Regions from separate parts of the Parajatrophihabitans canadensis genome, predicted to be linked through region 1. Evidence: riboswitches for the same ligand, from Rfam matches in the RefSeq annotation. Region 1 holds a riboswitch; the other holds the start of a gene.
The links. Region 1 has a riboswitch for cobalamin ahead of bluB (5,6-dimethylbenzimidazole synthase). Riboswitches for the same ligand answer to the same signal wherever they lie in the genome.

Region 1 (5,406 bases):
CGTGTCTTCGGGCAAGGCACGCTATGCGGGGGTTTCCAACTACTCGGGCTGGCGCACCGCACAGGCGGCCACCTGGCAACGGGCAGTGCCAGGACGGGCGCCAGTAATTTCGAACCAGGTCCGTTACTCCTTGCTCGATCGTGGGATCGAGCGGGAGGTAGTGCCGGCCTGTACAGATTTGGGTATCGGCATTCTGCCCTTCTCACCGCTCGGCGGCGGCGTGCTGACCGGAAAATACCGCGACGGCGTGCCCGCGGATTCTCGGGGCGCGGCGCAGGGTCGCAATCTGGCCAGCTATTCCGAGCCGCGGGCGGTCGGAATTGTCGAAGCCGTAGCTATCGCCGCAGACGGGCTCGCAACCTCGCCGATTACGGTGGCGCTTTCATGGTTGCGTGGGCGGCCCGCAGTTACCGCCCCGATCGTCGGCGCGCGGACGCTGGGTCAACTCACCGCGGCGCTCCAATCCCTGTCGGTCGAGCTCCCGCTCGAGATTCGCCTCGCACTCGATGATGTATCGGCACCCGTCGTCGGCTATCCCGAGGACCTCCGCTGACCGAGCCGGGCCGTACGGACGAACGGGTCTTCGCAGCTTTCTGTGCAGCCGGATTGTGGCAAGGCCTGGGCTCGACGTTGGCAGCCGCGCTCGCCGATGCGGACATCCGGACACCCGACGATGTGACTGCCGAGGCTCTGTCGACGCTGCCCAGAGTCGGTAAGTTGCGAGCCGGCCGACTTTTCTCCGCCTTCATCGCTGCCCAGCCGGCCTATGACCTCGTCGCCTTGCTGCTCGCCGCGGGGCTACCCGCGAGATTGGCTGGAAGGCTGGTGGAAACCTTTGGCCCAGGGGCGGAGCGGTTGCTCAAGGATGACCCCTGGCGCTTGCTCCAGCTCACCGGAGTAGAGGTCGCCGACGCCGACGCCCTCGGGCGCGCAGCGATTCCCGGTGTACTGCAAGGCGATCCCCGACGCTCACGCGCGCTCGTCGGCTGGTCGCTCAGCCAGGCCGCTCGCGAGGGCCACACCGTCAGCACGGTAGAGCAAGTCACGGTGGATCTAGAACTTCACCGAGTTGCCGATCCGGCTAAAGCCATCGCCGATGCGTGCGCCGGTGAGGTCGTCGAGGCCCTAGATTCGGTGGTCGATTCTCAACTGGCTCTCAAACGGTATGCCGAGGCCGAACGCGCGATTGCCGAGGCGATTCATCGACTTACTGATACCGCCGCACTTATCGGAAAGGCGCGTGCCGGCAAGCGGCGAAAGTCTGAGGTCATTGATCCTGATGCGCTCGACTCGGTCCAGCGCTCTGCCGTCGACAACGCCCTTGACCACGGTGTCAGCGTGTTGACCGGTGGCCCGGGAACGGGAAAGAGCCGCACTGTGGCGACGGTCGTCCGTGAAGCGGAACGGATCGGAAAATCGGTGGCTCTGGCGGCGCCGACCGGACGCGCGGCCAAGCGCCTGGCCGAGCTCTGCGATGCGGAGGCCACAACGATTCACCGTCTGCTCGGCGTTCAGCCGCGTGCGACAACGGGTACGGACGGCACCAGCGCTATCGTCGATTTCTCAGCCGGCTTTTCGCGCGGACCTGACTGGCCGCTCGATCAGGATCTTGTCGTCGTTGATGAGGCCTCGATGCTAGATGTGGAACTCGCCGCCGCGCTGCTGCGTGCGTGCGCGGACGGTACCCACCTGATGATCGTCGGCGATGCTGCCCAGTTACCGTCAATCGGGCCTGGCCAGGTGCTCGCTGACCTGATTGCCTCGGCCGTCGTCCCTGTCGTTGAACTTACGACGCTTTACCGGCAGGACGCGGGCGGCGCGATCGCGCGCCTGGCCACCGCAGTCCGTGAAGGTGATCTGCCAGCCGTAGATTCGCCAGATCGGGAGGTGGTCATCGTCCCAGCGCGTGGCTCTGCCGAATGCGCGCACCGCGTCGTACAGCTCATGACGGACTCGATCCCCCGGGCGCTCGGTATCAAAACCGAGCAGATACAGGTCGTGACGCCGGTACACAAAGGTCCCGCCGGCACGATCGCCCTCAACGCGGCCCTCAAGGCGAAACTGAATCCACCCGTGTCTAAACAGCTGTTCGGTCGATTCGATGTGGGAGATCGGGTGGTCGCCACCGCCAACCACCTCGAGGTGACGCCGACAGGGTTTGCGAATGGCGAGGTCGGAGTGGTGACCAAGGTCGCCGACAAGGTCGTGACGATAGATTTCGGATCCGGGCCGGCCGAGGTTACCGGCAAGGTGCTCGCCGACATCAGTCACGGTTGGGCCATCACTGTCCATCGCGCACAGGGCTCGGAATTCGGTGCGGTGATCGTGGTGCTGCCGCCCGAAGGTGGCCGGATGTTGTCCCGTCCGTTGGTGTACACGGCACTGACGCGGGCGCAGCGGCATCTGTCAATCGTCCATGGCGCGGGGCCAGCGGTGGCCCGCGCTGTCCACGACATCGGATCAAAGCCGCGACGAACCGCCTTACGCGATTTCCTCGGCTGAACCGGCCTTCGCTACGGCGAGGATGATGGCCGCAGCTTTGTGATCGCAGCTCGAAGGCTAGGGTGCCATTTGGCAATACCTGCGAGGTGCCCCGTCCGGGGAGAATCGGAAAGCCGGTGCGACTCCGGCACAGGGCCCGCTGCGGTAACCGGCTAGTCAGAGATCACGCGCTTTGCGCAGTCACTGGGCTCAACGGCCTGGGAAGGCGATCTCGCGACAGCGATCCGGAAGTCCGAAGACCGGCCTCGCTCAGAATGCCGCCTCGGCGGCCGGATGCGGGAGCCTGCCATGACATCGACGCCACAACGGACTGACAACACAACACAAGCGCGAGCTGCGCTGCGCCCACTTATGGACGTCTATGACGCGATCGAGCGCCGGCGCGACGTACGAGCCGAGTTCACGGGTGCGCCACTCGATCCTGACAGCCTGCGGCGCGTCTTGGGGGCAGCGCACTCAGCGCCGAGCGTGGGCCTGACTCAGCCGTGGGATTTCGTCATCGTCCGTAGCCAGGAATTGCGACGGGCCTTCAAGGCGCATGTATCAGAGGAGAAGCGCGTTTTCGAGCAGTCGTTGACAACGGTGCAGCAGCGAACCTTCAGCCGAATCAAGATAGAAGGGATCATGGACTCGAGCGTTGGCATCGTCGTCACGTACGACTCTGAACGGGGTGGTCCGGCGATCTTGGGACGGCACGCAATTGCCGATGCGGGCTTGTATTCCACCTGTTTGGCGATTCAGAACCTGTGGCTGGCAGCGACGGCAGAAGGACTCGGTCTCGGCTGGGTCTCCTTTTACCGGGAGGAATTTCTGCAGCGCCTGTTGAAGATTCCGACGCAAATACGCCCGGTGGCATGGCTGTGTGTGGGTCCCGTGTCTGAGCTCGCCACCATTCCCGATCTGGAACGGCACGGCTGGCGTGCTCGTCGACCGCTTGCCGATGCGATCCACAACGACTGCTATGGCATCCGATCTGATGGAACGATCTGAGGCACGGCCACCGCGCGCATCGGCGCGGTCCGATCCCCGCATATTTTGGCAAAGTGGGCTCAGATCCGCTCCCGGGTGCTGATTTCGATGACATCTAGAGGCACAATTGCGGGATGCCGACAGAGAACAGGGCGGACTCTGATCCAGACTGGGAGTACGCACCGCTGCGCATCCCCTCCGATGTCACGAGGGTGAACGCGGCGGTGCGGCTGGCGTTACACGCCGAATATGGCGGCTGGGAACTCGCTCGAGTCCGCAAATACGAGGACGGCTCCCGTCAGATCCTGCTCAGACGTAAACGCCGCTTGGCTGATGCCCTGCCGATGCCGGGTCTGATCGCCTAACCCGGGTTCAGCTGGCGCTGGCCTGCCAACCGCTACGAACGTGGCTCAGCACGCTTTCAGGAACCGATCGAGAACGCGCACGCCAAACTGCAGCGCATCCACGGGCACGCGCTCGTCGATGCCGTGGAACAGTGACGAAAAGTCAAGATCGGCAGGCAAGAGCAACGGCGAAAAGCCGAAGTTTCGGATACCGAGTTGCGAAAACGACTTGGCGTCCGTGCCGCCCGACATCAGGTAAGGCACCGCGATCGCGGACGGGTCCTCGGCCTTCAACGCCGCCGCCATGGCATCGACGATCTCGCCGTCGAACTCGGTCTCGACTGCTATGTCCTTGGTGACGAACTCCCTGGATATCGAGGTGCCAGGCGTGGCGGCCGAGGCGATGATCGCATCAATCGTCTCGAACAACTCCGGTTCATGGCCAGGCAGGAAACGCGCATCAATTGTCGCCTCCGCCGAAGACGGAATGACGTTGGCCTTGTATCCCGCGGACAACATCGTCGGGTTCGCCGTATTGCGGAGGGATGCACCAATCATCCGCGCCATACCGCCGAGTTGCGGCAAAGCCGAACCTGGATCGTCGGGATCGATCGGCAACCCGGTCACGGTGGCGATTCGACTCAAAAACTCGCGAACAGTCGGAGTCAGGTGGACGGGAAACTCGTGCTCCCCGATTCGAGTGACCGCGCGCGCGAGAGCCGTTACGGCATTATCACCGTGCACCATGGAGCCGTGCCCCGGTCGCCCCTCTGCGCGCAACTTGAGCCACCCGATGCCCTTTTCAGCGGTTTGGATCAGATATAGACGCAGGTCGCCCCCAACTGTCACCGAGAACCCGCCGACCTCGCTAATCGCTTCGGTGCAGTCGGCGAAGTAGTCAGGATGATTGTCGACCAGCCAGTGCGCACCTTTGAGGCCGCCGGCTTCTTCGTCCGATACGAAGGCGAGGACGATGTCGCGGTCCGGTTGGATGCCTCGCCGCGACCAATCCCTGACCACGGCAAGCGTCATCGCGTCCATATTCTTCATATCCACGGCGCCCCGGCCCCAGACATAGTTGTCCTTCACCTCGCCTGCGAACGGGTCAACCGACCATTCCGATTTCTCGGCCGGAACGACGTCGAGATGGCCGTGGATCAACAGCGGCTTACGATTCGGGTCCGTCCCCTTGATCCGCGCGATGGTTGATGCACGGCCGGGCTCGGATTCAAGGATGACCGATTCGATGCCGACCTCGTCGAGCCGAGCGGCCACCCATTCTGCCGCTGGTCGTTCAGGGTGCGTCGGATTCGAGGTGTTGATCCGGATGAGATCTGAGAGCAGAGATACGACCTCGGCCCCCGCAGCGCTTTCAGCCGTCGTGGCGGTGCTTGATCCGGGACTGAGGCGCGGTTCTGCGGCGGAAGTCATGAGTCCTTCCTACCAGTGTTCCAAGCGCCAGAATCCGTCGGCTAGACTTCTGCTTCGCACTCGTCCGGGTGGCGGAATGGCAGACGCGCTAGCTTGAGGTGCTAGTGCCCTTTATCGGGCGTGGGGGTTCAAGTCCCCCCTCGGACACCACATTCGGTGT
Region 2 (5,406 bases), 410 kb from region 1:
CAACTCGGTCAAGCTGATCGGCTCGAGCGAACTCACGCGCCGAGAGGCTTCGTCCCAGACCGGTCGGACGCCGAGCAAAGCCAAGACCTCGGCAATATCGTCGCCGGAGGTCCGCATCGCGGACGTGCCCCACACCGACAGGCCGACCGATCGCGGGTACTCCCCGGTCTCTGCGAGATATCTCGCGACTACCGATTCCGCGAGGGCCTGACCGGTCTCCCACGCCAGCCGCGACGGAACAGCTCGCGGGTCGACGGAGTAGAAGTTGCGACCGGTGGGCAGCACGTTGATCAGGCCGCGCAACGGTGACCCGCTGGGTCCGGCCGGAATGTAGCCACCGTCCAGAGCGTGCAACGTGTTCGTGATCTCGTCGGTCGTGGCTGCCAGCCTGGGAATGATCTCGGTAGCTGCAAAATCGAGAATGCGTGCCACCTGCGGATTGGGAGCAGTCAGCAGCGACGCGACGATCTCTTCTCCACTCACAGCCCAATCGCGATCGTCCATAGCTTGGATCAATGAACGCGCCTGCGCTTCGAACGCATCGGTGATCTCGCTGCTTTCAGCACCTTCGGTGTGGCCGAGGGCCTCTCGCAGGCCCGGCAGCGCTTGCGCCTCACCTGCCCACATCTGCCGGGCGCGAAGCATTGCCAGAACCAGGTTGACCCGTGCTTCACCCTGTGGCGCAACGCCGAGGATATGCAAGCCGTCGCGGATCTGTGCGTCCTTGATCTCGCAGAGCCAACCATCAACGTGCAGCAACAGATCGTCGAACTCGGCATCGTGCGGCCGGTCGGTCAGCCCGAGATCGTGATCAAGTTTAGCCGCCTGAAGCAAGGTCCAGATCTGCGCTCGGATCGCCGGCAACTTCGCAGGATCCATCGCCGCGATCTGGGCGTGCTCGTCAAGCAGTTGTTCCAGCCGGGCCATGTCGCCATAACTCTCGGCTCTGGCCATCGGAGGCACGAGGTGGTCAACCAGCGTGGCGTGCACCCGACGTTTTGCCTGGGTGCCCTCGCCGGGGTCGTTGACCAGAAACGGATAGACCAACGGCAGGTTCCCGATCGCGGCGTCGGGTCCGCAGGACGCCGACATGCCCGCATTCTTACCCGGTAGCCACTCAAGATTGCCGTGCTTGCCGACATGCACCATCGCGTCCGCACCAAACTCACTGGCAAGCCAGTGATAGGCGGCCAGGTAATGATGGCTCGGCGGCAGGTCTGGATCGTGATAGATCGCGATGGGATTGGCGCCGAAACCTCGCGGCGGCTGCACCATGATCACGACGTTGCCCGCCCGCAGCGCCGCGAGCACGATCTCACCCTCGGGCTGTTGACTTCGATCGACGAACAGATCACCCGGGGCCGGACCCCAGTGTTCTTCGATCCGCGCCCGCAGATCGGCTGGAAGCGTACTGAAGAAGGCCTGATACTTCGCCGCGGACAACCGAACCGGGTTGCCCGATAGCTGATCTTCAGTCAGCCAATTCTCGTCCTGGCCGCCAGCAGCGATGAGCGCGTGGATCAGGGCATCACCGTCGCCAGCCGTGACGCCCGGCAACGCCGCCTCGCCGGTCTCGGGCCCGATGTCATAACCCGCTGAACGCATCGCCGCCAGCAAGGCCACCGCCGAAGCGGGCGTATCCAAACCCACCGCGTTACCGATGCGCGCATGTTTGGTGGGATAGGCCGACAGCATCAGCACAATTCGTCGCTCAGCCGGCGGCAAGTGCCGCAGGCGAGCATGCTTCACGGCGATACCGGCCACCCGCGCGGCACGTTCGTGATCGGCAACATAGGACGTCAGCCCGTCCGGCCCAACCTCCTTGAACGAGAACGGGACGGTGATCAGCCGGCCGTCGAATTCCGGAATGGCGATCTGCGTCGCGGCATCGAGGGGAGACAACCCCTCGCCGCTGTCCTCCCATACCGCTCGCGAGGAGGTCAGACAAAGCCCTTGCAGGATCGGAACGTCCAGCGCCGCCAGCGCGCCGACGTCCCAGTCCTCATCTGAGCCGCCCGCGCCTACGTCGGCGGGCTTGCTACCGCCCGCGGCGAGGACCGTTACCACCAGCGCGTCAGCCCTGCCCAGTGTGTGCATGAGCTCTGGTTCGGAAACCCGAAGCGAAGAGCAGTAGATCGGCATTGGTAGGCCGCCTGCGTCCTCGATCGCGTCGCACAGCGTATGCACGAAGCCGGTGTTTCCAGCCAGCTGGTGAGCGCGGTAGAACAGCACCGCGACGACGGGACGGTCGACGGCGATGTCGTCGACCGAAGAATTCGGACGCTCCAACGCGCCCCAGGTCGGCGTCTGCGCGGGAGGTTCGAAGCCGAACCCGGTAAGCAAGACTGCATCCGACAGAAAGTTGTAAAGCTGGCCCAGATTCTGGCTGCCGCCCTGGGCGAGGTAGACGTGCGTCTCGGCCACCAAACCACCGGCAACCGTGGACAGCTCCATCAGCTCCGCATCAGGTGCCTGCTCGCCACCGAGCACCACAACGGGCAGACCGGACGCGAGCACCCTGTCCAGGCCGTCCTCCCAGGCTCGCCGACCACCGAGAATCCGAACTACTACGACCTCGGCACCCTGCAACAACTCATCGAGTGCGCCCGGCAGGACTCGTGCCGGATTGGCCAGCCGGTAGTCGGCCCCGCTTTCCCGGGCGCTCAGCAGATCGGTATCGGATGTCGACAACAGCAGAATCACGGGCAGTACTCCAAGCTCTGGCGAGGTCCGCGCCCCGGTGAGTTTTTGCTGCGACAGAGAGTTCCTGGCTTCGGAGCACCCGATTTCGGGCTATTTCACTCTCCGTGACAGTGGCGGGACCGCACCGGATTCACACCGGTTTCCTGCACATGACGCTGCATCTTTCGTCCACAAGCGTCCCACACCGTCTCGGGCAGCACCGCGCCGCTCTGAAACATCCACATTGGGCCGCGCCGTACGATCCCCCTCATGGCCGAGACCCGACTGCGCAGCGATGCCTGCCCAGGCGCGCTCACTGTGCACGTGGCTGCAGACGGCGGGTTGGCCCGGGTTCGATTGCCCGGTGGGCTGATCACGGCAGCGGCGCTACGGGTGCTGGCAACGGCCGCCTCCGACTTGGGCGATGGCGAACTCGAACTGACCTCCCGGGGCAATATCCAGCTCCGTGGCCTCGCTCCAGGTGCGGAATTCGACCTCGGTGAGCGTATTGCGGCAGTGGGGCTGCTCCCGTCGCCATCGCATGAGCGCGTACGCAACATCGTCGCTTCGCCGTTGGCTGGAATCGACCGGCCAGACATCCCGAGCACTGGTCAAACGACCGAGCTCGCGGAGCTGGCGCAGGAGCTGGACCGCAAGCTGTGCGCCGAACCGATGCTGGCCGAACTGCCGGGTCGGTTCCTGTTCGGCCTCGATGATGGCCGCGGCGACATCCTCGCCCTCGAGCCGGACCTCACTGCGTTTGCGAGTACCCCAGGCCGGTTTCAAATCTGGCAGCCGCACGCAGATCGAGGCTGCGAGGTGCCGGTCGAAGGCGTCACCGACACGCTGGTGGCCGGCGCACTGATGTTTCTGCAGGAACGCAAGGCAACAAACTCGAAGGCTTGGCGCATCAGTGAGCTCCCGGACTCAGCGCGGCACGTGACTGACCGGCTCATCGCTGAGTTCGGTGCGTCGCCCGCGGCCGGCACGCGCGGACCGCTGTTCGCCGGCGTACCGGCAGGCACAGCCGAACCAGCAGGCATTGTCGAACAGCCGGATGGACGTTCGGCCCTGGTGGTTCTGGCACCGCTGGGTCGGCTCTCCGGCCAGCAGGTCCATTTTCTCGCGAGCAAGGCAGGCAGCCGAGGACTACGCATCACCCCGTGGCGCAGCGTCGTCGTGCCTGATCTGGTCGACGTGGGCTCGGTTGCCCAAGCGGCGGCTGAGTTCGGACTTGGCGTCGACACGGACTCGCCCTGGTATCACATCAGCACCTGCGCCGGGCGTCCTGGTTGTGCAAAGGCATTGGCCGACGTGCGCGCGGATGCCATCGCCGAGCTGGAACGATCGGGCACACCGCAATACACCGTGAGGTGGAGCGGTTGCGAACGACAATGCGGTCGCCCCCGACATACCGCAGTTCATCTAATTGCGACCGGCAACGGTTACCGACGAATGGAAAACGGAATTTCGTGATCGAGTACATCCGCGATGGATCAGAGATCTATCGCCAATCCTTCGCCACCATTCGCCGGGAAGCTGATTTGAGCGGCGTGGCCGCCGACCTGTCACCCATCGTCGTACGGATGATTCACGCCTGTGGAATGGTCGATCTGCCCGCCGACGTTGGGTACTCCCCCGGTGTTGTTAGCGCGGCCCGATCGGCCTTGCGCTCCGGAGCACCCATCCTGTGCGATGCGAAAATGGTCGCCAGCGGCATAACGAGATCACGATTACCCGCCGACAACGAGATCATCTGCACTCTCGACGAGCAATCCGTCCCCGAACTGGCCAAGCGCACTGGTACCACTCGTTCGGCGGCCGCGATGGATCTGTGGGGCCAGCGGATGGCCGGCGCGGTCGTGGCAATCGGCAACGCACCGACTGCCCTGTTCCATCTACTGGAGCTTGTCGAGGCCGGTGCCCCGAGACCGGCCGCGGTAATCGGCATACCAGTGGGGTTCATCGGAGCCGCCGAATCCAAGCAGGCACTCGAGCGCAACGTGCTCGGTCTGGAATATCTCGTGGTTCACGGACGCCGAGGTGGTAGCGCCATCACCGTCGCCGCCGTCAACGCAATCGCAAGCGAGACTGAGTGAGCGACGTAGCGAGCGCCAGCGAGCGAGAAGCGGAGCGGAGCGAATGGGCAGCCCGATGATCGAATTCGGCAAGCTCTACGGAGTGGGATTGGGGCCCGGTGACCCTGAACTGGTAACGATCAAGGCCGCTCGCCTGATTGGCCAGGCTGATGTCGTGGCGTTTCATTCAGCACGACACGGCCGATCCATTGCCCGCGGCATAGCCGAACCGTACCTGCGCGCCGGCCAGATCGAGGAACAGCTGACATACCCCGTCACCACCGAGACCACCGATCATCCTGGCGGCTACACCGGCGCGATGGCCGACTTCTACACCGACGCTGCCCAGCGATTGGCGACTCATCTCGAAGCCGGTCGCGATGTGGTGTTGCTGGCCGAGGGCGACCCGCTGTTCTTTTCCTCATACATGCACATGCACAAACGACTGGCAGGTCGATTCGAGACATACATCGTTCCGGGAATCACCTCAGTGAGCGCAGCCAGTGCAGCAGCTGGCACACCACTTGTCGAAGCCGACGAGGTGCTGACCGTCTTGCCTGGCACCTTGCCCCCGGAGATTCTTGCCGAGCGGCTCCGAACGACTGATGCCGCAGCAATCATGAAGGTCAGCCGGGGTTTCGCCGGA

Region 2: it holds a riboswitch for cobalamin, as region 1 does, so the genes downstream of both, cobN (cobaltochelatase subunit CobN) here and bluB (5,6-dimethylbenzimidazole synthase) in region 1, are expected to answer to the same signal.

The regions. Positions count from the first base shown of each region.
Region 1 covers NZ_CM132445.1:2,582,660-2,588,065, forward strand. Annotated here, with positions in the region: gene ACSMXN_RS12560 (aldo/keto reductase) at 1-553, shown strand, start outside; gene ACSMXN_RS12565 (AAA family ATPase) at 631-2,502, shown strand; cobalamin riboswitch at 2,570-2,764, shown strand; gene bluB (5,6-dimethylbenzimidazole synthase) at 2,854-3,492, shown strand; gene ACSMXN_RS12575 (DUF5703 family protein) at 3,606-3,836, shown strand; gene ACSMXN_RS12580 (M20/M25/M40 family metallo-hydrolase) at 3,882-5,246, opposite strand; tRNA gene ACSMXN_RS12585 (tRNA-Leu) at 5,309-5,396, shown strand.
Region 2 covers NZ_CM132445.1:2,996,129-3,001,534, forward strand. Annotated here, with positions in the region: gene cobN (cobaltochelatase subunit CobN) at 1-2,703, opposite strand, end outside; cobalamin riboswitch at 2,742-2,907, opposite strand; gene ACSMXN_RS14530 (nitrite/sulfite reductase) at 2,953-4,158, shown strand; gene ACSMXN_RS14535 (precorrin-8X methylmutase) at 4,155-4,781, shown strand; gene cobJ (precorrin-3B C(17)-methyltransferase) at 4,825-5,406, shown strand, end outside.